Regions from separate parts of the Roseateles sp. NT4 genome, predicted to be linked through region 2. Evidence: riboswitches for the same ligand, from Rfam matches in the RefSeq annotation. Region 2 holds a riboswitch; the other holds the start of a gene.

Region 1 (3,937 bases), on a different contig from region 2:
TATCCCAAGGGCGGCGCCGTGCTGAAGGGCCTGGACTGGGCCCTGCAGCCGGGCCAGGTCGTCGGCCTGCTGGGCCGCAATGGCAGCGGCAAGACGACGCTGCTGGAGACCCTGCTCGGCCTGCGCCTGCCCCAGCAGGGCCGCGTGCAGCTGTTCGGCCAGGACGTCACCCGGCTGGACGACGACGCACGGGCCCGCATCGGCTATGTGCCGCAGCAGAGCGACCTGTTCGAGAACTTCACGGGCGCCCAGCTGCTGGCTTACTTCAGGAGCTTCTACCCGCGCTGGAACGAGGCCAAGGTCGAGGGCCTGATGTCACGCTGGGACATTGCCCGCGACAAGCCCATCCGCAAGCTCTCGGGCGGCCAGCAGCAGCGCCTGTCCATCATCCGCGCCCTGGCCCACGAGCCCGACCTGCTGGTGCTGGACGAACCCGTGGCCAGCCTCGACCCCGTGGGCCGGCGCGACTTCCTGCGCGAGCTGGTCGATCAGGTGCTGGACCGCGGCACCACCGTCGTGTTCTCCACCCACATCCTGTCCGACCTGGAGCGCGTGGCCTTCAACCTCGCCTTCCTCAGTGATGGCCGCATCGCGCTGCAGGCACCGCTGGACGAGCTGCTGGAGCAGGTGCGCGCGTTCACCGGCAGCGTCTCCGAGCTCGCCGGCCTGTTCGCGCGCCTGGGCGCCCAGCCGCTGAAGCGCACGCCGCTGGAAGCTGGCCGCGAACGCGTGCTGGCGCGCCTGCCGGCCGGCGTCGCCGCACCGCTGGACGCGCAGGCCGTCAACCTCGAAGACCTGTTCGCGGAGCTGACCTGATGAACACCGCCTCTTCCAGCCAGATGCTGCTGGCCTTCTGGCGCCAGCGCGACCTCGAAGCGCCCTGGGGCCGGCGCCTGCTGATCGGCCTGACCGTCGCCGGCATCTGCACCAGCCTCTATCTGTCGCCGCAATGGTGGCAGGCCGTGCTGGGTGGCAGCGCCGTGCTGATCTTGTCGTCGCTGTGGATGATGGTGGTAGGCAGCCTGCTGGAGCAGAACCACCCGCATGTCGCGCGCTTCGTGCCCGGCCATCTGCGCCAGCTGCGTGAACTCGCGCTGGTCAGTTGGGCGCTCACAACCTTGGTCTGTGCGGGCCTGCTGTGGCTGTCGATGCTGCGCATGCCCTCCTTCCCTGCCACGCTGCTGATCATTGCCGCCACGCTGGCCTTCGCGGCCTGGGCCGTGCGCCACTGGGTGCTGTGGCTGGTGCTGAGCTTCGCGCCGATGCTGTTCTTCGGTGCCGGCCTGGACCAGCGCCTCGCACCGCTGTGGAGCGAGCTGCTGGCGCTGTGGCTGGGCCAGCCCTGGTCGGTGCTGGCCCTGTGCCTGCTGGCCCTGGGTGCCTCCATCACCGCGCTGTTCGGCAACGGCGATGCGGCGCACCGCGCGTCCTATGCGGCCCGCGCCCGCATGCGCCGTGTTGGCCTGGAAGGCATGAGCAGCAAACGCTCCGGCATGGCCGCCTTCGGCAAGCCGGGCGAATGGCTGGGCCAGCCCTTCGAGCGCATCGCTGCGGGATGGCTGCAGCATGTGCTGGCGCGTGCCAAGCCCGAGGAGAGCAGCGTCATGAGCCGCGTCGAGATCGTGCTGCACGGCCAGCAGCACTGGCTGCGCCAGAGCATGGGCGTGGCCATTGGCCTGGTCATCGCTTTGCTGAGCTTCAGCCTCGCCTTCGCGCTGGCCGGCGGCGACATGCACGACAACTGGAAACGCGGCGCCTTCGGCCTGGCCATCGGCATCGCCAGCATGGGCTTCAACCCCGCCTTCGCCCTGCCCAATATGCTGTGGCACAGCCGTCGCGAACAGGCCTTGCTGCTGCTGGTCCCCGGCATGCCGCAGGGCACGGCGCAGAACCGCGCCATCGCCCGCCTGCAGTTGCGCCACATGCTGGTCGCCTGGGCGCTGACGACAGCGACCCTGGCCCTGCTGGCCTGGGCCGCCGACAACCCAGCCTTGCTCTGTGTGGGCCTGGGCGCGTTGCCGCTGTGCACCGCCTGGCTGCTGCGCGCCCCCGCGCGCATGGGGACACCCTCGCCCTGGATGACCGCGCTGCCGGTGACGGCCTTCATCTTCGCCGGCTGGGGCATGTATGCCCTGCAGCAGAAGCTGGGCACGCCGCTGCTGCATCTCGGCATCGCCAGCCTCGCGCTGAGCCTCGCACTGGGCCTGTGGCGTTGGCGAGCCATCACGCACGCACCGCGGGCCTTCCCGGCCGGCCACGCGCGCTGAAAACGCTGCCGCAAGCCGCCCGCAAGCTTCAAAAACCGCTCGTCGCGAGCCCCGCGCCGCTCGCCGGGCGGGGTCTGCCGTTCGTGAACTGACGCACGGACAAAACACGGCTTACATCCGCACACTTGCGTCCATGCAGTCGGCAAACCCGTCGAAAGGCGGGGACGCAAAGCCACCGGTCTTCGTGCTCAAACCCGAGCAAAAGACAGCGGGGCCGCCCTAGGCGGACAAGGACATGTCCGCAGCGTGGCACACGGGGAGGTGCCGGCTACTGCCTCGTAGCCCCAGCCTTTGCACCAACCCGAAAGACCACGCCATGAAGTACCAAGCCACCGCCTTCGCTGCCCTCGCCTTCTTTGCTCAGGCAGGCTTCGCGGCCGACCCCACGGCCCAGCTCACCGGCCTCGTGCGCATCGTCAAGAGCGACGGCCAGACCGTTGTCGCCCAGGCGGCGCCGATGCTCGTCTCTGCCAATGGCACGGCCTCCGGCGCGATGCCGCAGATCACCGTCAGCGAGACGGACGCCTTCATCTCCAGCCTGGGCCGCTGCGCCTTCAACTTCAAGTACGACGAGGTCAGCAACACGGCGGTCGCGACCAGCACCAACCGCATCTACAGCAATGACACGCTGATTGCGCAGAACACGCAGATCGCGCTGACGCCCAAGGTCGTCAAGACCATCTGGACGCAACCCTATCTCTTCGCCGGCGCCAACAACGTCAAGGTGGTCGTCAATGTGGACGGCGTGCCGAGCACGGGCTGGGTGCGCGTCAATGTGACCGGCACCTGCGGCAAGCCCACCACGGCTCCGGCTCCCGCGCCGGCTCCGACCCCGGCACCGGCTCCCGCTCCCAAGGTCGAGCCGCCGAAGGCCGCGCCGGCTCCTGTCACGGCACCGACGCCGGCCCCCGCTCCGGTGGCCTATGTCCAGCCCGGCAGCGGCGACTGGAACAACCTGAACAACGCCTGGGGCTACAGCAACTACGCGGTGACCCAGCTCAAGGGCAAGGGCTTCGCGAAGTACGACGAGGTGGTGCGCCTGAACGCCGCCATCACGGCCGCGATCAACGCCAAGAAGATCTCGACCGGCGACTACGCGGCGCTGATGGCGCAGTGGAACGCGATGCTGAACGATGCCGGCTTCAAGGCCGCGATGGCGGCCATCGTCAAGACCCCAGGTGTCAAGTGATCACTGATTGATTTCCGGTTCTGCCAGCTGGGCGAGCAGGGTCAGCGACTCCTGCCAGCCCAGGTAGCAGGCCTCGGCCGGAATCATGGCCGGGATGCCTTCCTGCTTGATGTGCACCTCGGTGCCGCAGAAGACGGCGCGCAACTCGACCGTCGTCGTCATCTCGCCGGGCAGGTTGGGGTCGTCGAAGGCGGCCGTGTAGCGCAGCTTCTGGCCCGGCACCAGTTCCAGGTAGCGGCCGCCGAAGCTGTGGCCGCCACCGGTCGTGAAGTTGGTGAAGGACATCTTGTACGTGCCGCCCACCTGGGCATCCATCTCGTGGACGGTGCCGGTGAAGCCATGCGGCGGCAGCCACTTGGCCATGGCGGCGGGCGTCGTGAAGGCGCGGTAGACGCGGTCGGGCGGGCAGCGCAGCACGCGGTGCAGAGTGACGGTGTTGGTCATGATGGTTTCCGTGGTTGGACAGAGGATTGCCCTCTGC
Region 2 (3,937 bases):
GGCCTGTTAGCGCTGCGGCAATGGGTCGCGTTGTGACCAGAAAGGCCGCAGGCCCGACAGCAGACCGCAAGCTGGGTGTCGACCCAGCGAGGATCTGCAACACAGCATGCGGCCTTTCTGGCCACAACCCTTCGGGAAGGCCCGCCGCAAGGGGTCACTCGTTGTTGCAGCCCTGGCCCGCACGCGAGTGCGGGCGGCGCGCTGCGTCTAGATTGGCCCCTTGCGGCGGGCCTTCGCGGCCCACTGCCGCAGCGCTAACAGGCCCCCGGAATCAGGGCGTGTTGATCGTCACGGTGACGTTGCCGGTCGAGGTCTGGCCCAGGTTGTCCTTCAGCGTGATGACGAGGTTGGTGCGGCCGGCCACCGGGTTGGCCCAGTTCAGCGCGATGCCGCTGCTGCTGCCCGAGAAGCCCATGCCGGGAGCGGCGCCCGTTATGCCGATGCTCAGCGAGCTGGCGCCCGGCGCCGAGTAGCCGATGGTGGCGGACAGGGCCTTGCCGGCCGTGCCGCTGAGGCTGGTGGTCGTCAGCGTCGGGCCGGAGGTGGGTGCGGGCGTCGTCGTGGTGGTGCCCGACGCGGTCGTGGTGGTGGCGCCGCTGAGGCTGGTCCACAGCGCGCTGACGTTGGGCGTGCCCCAGCCGGTCGGCGTGTCGTAGCCGGTCTTGGCCGCGCAGGCGGTGCAGCTGCCGTTGCTGCCGGTGGACACGTCCTTGAAGACGGCCGAGTACTGCGTCGGCACGGCGCCGATCTGCTGGTAGAGGGCGCTGTGCGGCTGGCCGAGCAGGGCCTTGGAGGATGCGGCGCGCATGGCGTTGGCAACGGCCAGCAGGCCGGCCCATTGCGGTGTGGCCAGGCTGGTGCCACCGGCGCTGACCCAGCGCGTCGTCGTGCTGCCCTGGGCGATGAGGGCCACGTACTGGCCGCTGTTGGGGTCGGCGTTGAAGGCCACGTCGGCCACGGCGCGCTTGGCATAGCCGCCGATGGTGCCGCTCTGGTAGCTGGGCAGGGCCACATAGGCGCTGGTGCCGCCGCCGGTGCCGGTCCAGGTCGACTCGCTGCGGGCGCCGCTGCCGGTGTAGGTCAGCGTCGTGCCGCCGACGGCGACGACCTTGGTCGACACCGAGGGCCAGGACACGGCCGCGCCGTCGTCGCCGGTGGCGGCCAGATAGCTCATGCCGGCGGTGGCGAAGTTGCTGTCATAGCTCGACACCCAGCTGCCTTCCGCGGCGCCGAAGCTCATGGACACGACACCGGCGCCCATCTTGTTGGCGAGGGCCACGGCCTTGGACAGGCTGCTGACGCCGGCATCCGGCGCCTCGATGAGGACGAGGCGGGCCAGCGGCGCAGTGGCATGGGCCCACTGCACGTCCAGCGCAATCTCGGTGGCCCAGCCGCTGTCATAGGCGGGGGCCGTGGCGGTCAGGGCGCCGGCACTGCTGCTGTAGGCGACGACCAGCTCGCAGCTGGTGGTGGAGGCGGCCGCCAGCGGCAGGCTGGCATTGGCGGCCAGCGTGCGGTTGCTGCAGGTCGGTAGGCCGAACTTGGCATTGAAGGCGGCCAGTTCCGCGGCGATGTTGGGGTCGTGCTTGGCGTTGACGATGTAGATGGTCTGGCCGGCGCCAAGCTGGGCGGCCTGGGCCGCAGTCAGGCCGGTGGTGCTGGGCGGCAGCGCCGGCTGGCCGTAGGCGGCGCGGATCTGGGCCGGCGTGTAGACCGTCATGGCCGTCGAACTGGCCATGGGGGTGGCTTCGCCATTGTTCGAAGCGAGGGCGCGGGGGCGCAGTGCGTCGTCCAGGCGCTCGCGGGTCAGGCCGCGGGTGGCGACGCCGGACAGGGCCAGGGCGCGGTGCGGGGCGGGGCCGTTGTCGGGCTCGGCGAGATCGACGGCGGCGGTGTGGAAGCTGGGGTGGGCGACGAGGTTGGACGGGGCGGCTTCGGCCAGGTCCACGCTGAGGTTGATGACCGATGCCGACTCGCTGGCCTGGACCGTGGGGCTGTCGCCACCGCCGCCACCGCAGGCGGTCAAGGCCGCGGCGGTCAGCAGGGTGAAGGTCCAGTGGAGGTGGCGGGTACTGCGCATGGCCAGGTTCTCGTACGAAAGAGGGCCACGCCGATCAAGACCGTGGGTCTTGGCGGCCCCGCTGCCGTGGCGCTTGCGCGATGCAAGTGCTTTAGGCCGGTGGCTTTGCGTCCCCGCCTTTCGACGGGTTTGCCCTCAGGGTTGTGAAACAGCTTCAGTCTAGGCGCCGGGGTGCTGCCATGCACTGCCCGGTGCGGGCGGTGCGTGACATCTGCCGCGGCGGGCGGCGTGAGCGTTGACTGCCGCCAGTCTGGGTTTCGTGAGTTACTGCCGTGTCGTTGCTTTGTGTCACAGCGGACACAAGCTCATGCAGGTGCGATCTCCACCGCCACACCGCTCAGCACCGCATTGCCGCTCAGCGGATCCCGCGCCGCGTCGTCGAGCAGCGCATTCATGTTGACGCCGGGCCGTTCGCGCGCCACGCTTAAGCAAACGCCTTCCAGGTCATGCCCCCAGCCATGCGGCAGGCTGACGACACCGGGGCTCATGCAGTCGCTGCGTTCGACGCGGGCGATCAGCTCGCCGACGGCGCTCTTGATCTTGGCGAACTCGGCGAGGCCCAGGCGGTCGGCGTCCTCGGGATGGACCAGCAGGGTGCAGCGGTCCGGTCCCTTGGCCAGCACCGGCAGGTTGTGCATCCAGCTGTTGCCCGAGCGGGTGTCGCGGCGGCCGATGAGGCTGAACTCGGGTGCTGGCTCGGTCTTCACTTCGGCCAGATCGGCCAGCACCGAGGGCGGTGCGAGTTCGATCTTGCCGCTGGGCGTGCGCAGCACCTCGGGGATGCGGGCGGTGAGCGCGCCGAGGTCGATGCCGCCGCCTTCGACGGTGCTCTTCGCCTTGACCTTGGCCAGGTTGATGCCGTCGGGCTTGCGGCCGAACTGGTCGCCATAGGGGCCGACGCGCAGCTGCAGGTCGATCAGGCGCTCAGGACCGCGCCAGGGCTTGAGCGCCGCCAGCACTGCCGGCGTCTGGTCGCCGGCAAAGCGGCGCACATCGGCCTCGATGGCCTCGTCGTCGAGCTGGGCCACGTCGACCTCCAGGCCACGGCCTTCGAGCAGGGCGCACAGGCGCAGGATGGTCTGCCACTCCTGCGGCGTGCCAGCCGGCGCATCGAAGACCGGACCTGAGAAGCGCGCATGGTTGCGGTGGCTGAGCTGGGGGAAGGCGACGTCGAAATGCAGGTCCTCCAGCGGCGACAGCCCCGGCAGGATGACGTCGGCATGGCGGCTGGTCTCGTTGACGTAGATGTCCAGGCTCAGCATGAAGTCCAGGCCTTGCAGCGCCTTGGCGATGCGCGGGCCGGCGGGCGTGGACAGCACCGGGTTGCTGGCGATGCTGATCAGGGCCCGGATCTGGCCTTCGCCCGGCGTCTCCATCTCCTCGGCCATCACGGTGATGGGCAGCTCGCCGAAGACCTCAGGCGCGCCCGACACGCGGCTCTTGCGGCGGCCGGTCGTGATGCCCTTACCTACTCCAACAGGGTCACCAGGCTTGCCCTGGGTGTTGGGCGCGAAGGCGGCGGCCTTGGCGAACATCGCGCCGCCTTCGCGGTCGAGGTTGCCGGTCAGCACATTGATGAGGTCGACCAGCCAGGAATTGACCGTGCCGAAGCGGGTCACGCAGGTGCCGATGCGGCCGTAGACGGCGGCGCGCGGCGCGGCGGCGAGTTCGCGGGCGATGCGGCGCTGTGTCTCGGCCGGGATGCCGCAGCCAGCGGCCGTGACCTCCGGCGCGAAGGGCGCAACGGCGGCACGAGCCTCGTCCAGGCCGTTGACGTGGTCCTCCAGCCGGCCCAGTTGGACGAGGTTCTCGGCGAACAGCGTGTGGGCGATGCCGGCCAGCAGCAGCGCGTCGCCG

Evidence for each region. Region 2 has a riboswitch for cyclic di-GMP ahead of ACS5PN_RS19185 (S53 family peptidase). Riboswitches for the same ligand answer to the same signal wherever they lie in the genome.
Region 1: linked by a shared signal. The riboswitch ahead of ACS5PN_RS11285 (hypothetical protein) and the one ahead of ACS5PN_RS19185 (S53 family peptidase) in region 2 are both predicted to bind cyclic di-GMP.

Annotation. Positions count from the first base shown of each region.
Region 1 is NZ_JBPZGZ010000002.1:361,103-365,039, forward strand. It holds gene ACS5PN_RS11275 (ABC transporter ATP-binding protein) at 1-816, shown strand, start outside; gene ACS5PN_RS11280 (hypothetical protein) at 816-2,267, shown strand; cyclic di-GMP riboswitch class I at 2,399-2,489, shown strand; gene ACS5PN_RS11285 (hypothetical protein) at 2,584-3,456, shown strand; gene ACS5PN_RS11290 (SRPBCC family protein) at 3,457-3,903, opposite strand.
Region 2 is NZ_JBPZGZ010000003.1:41,581-45,517, forward strand. It holds gene ACS5PN_RS19185 (S53 family peptidase) at 272-2,080, opposite strand; cyclic di-GMP riboswitch class I at 2,129-2,224, opposite strand; gene ACS5PN_RS19190 (molybdopterin-dependent oxidoreductase) at 2,386-3,937, opposite strand, start outside.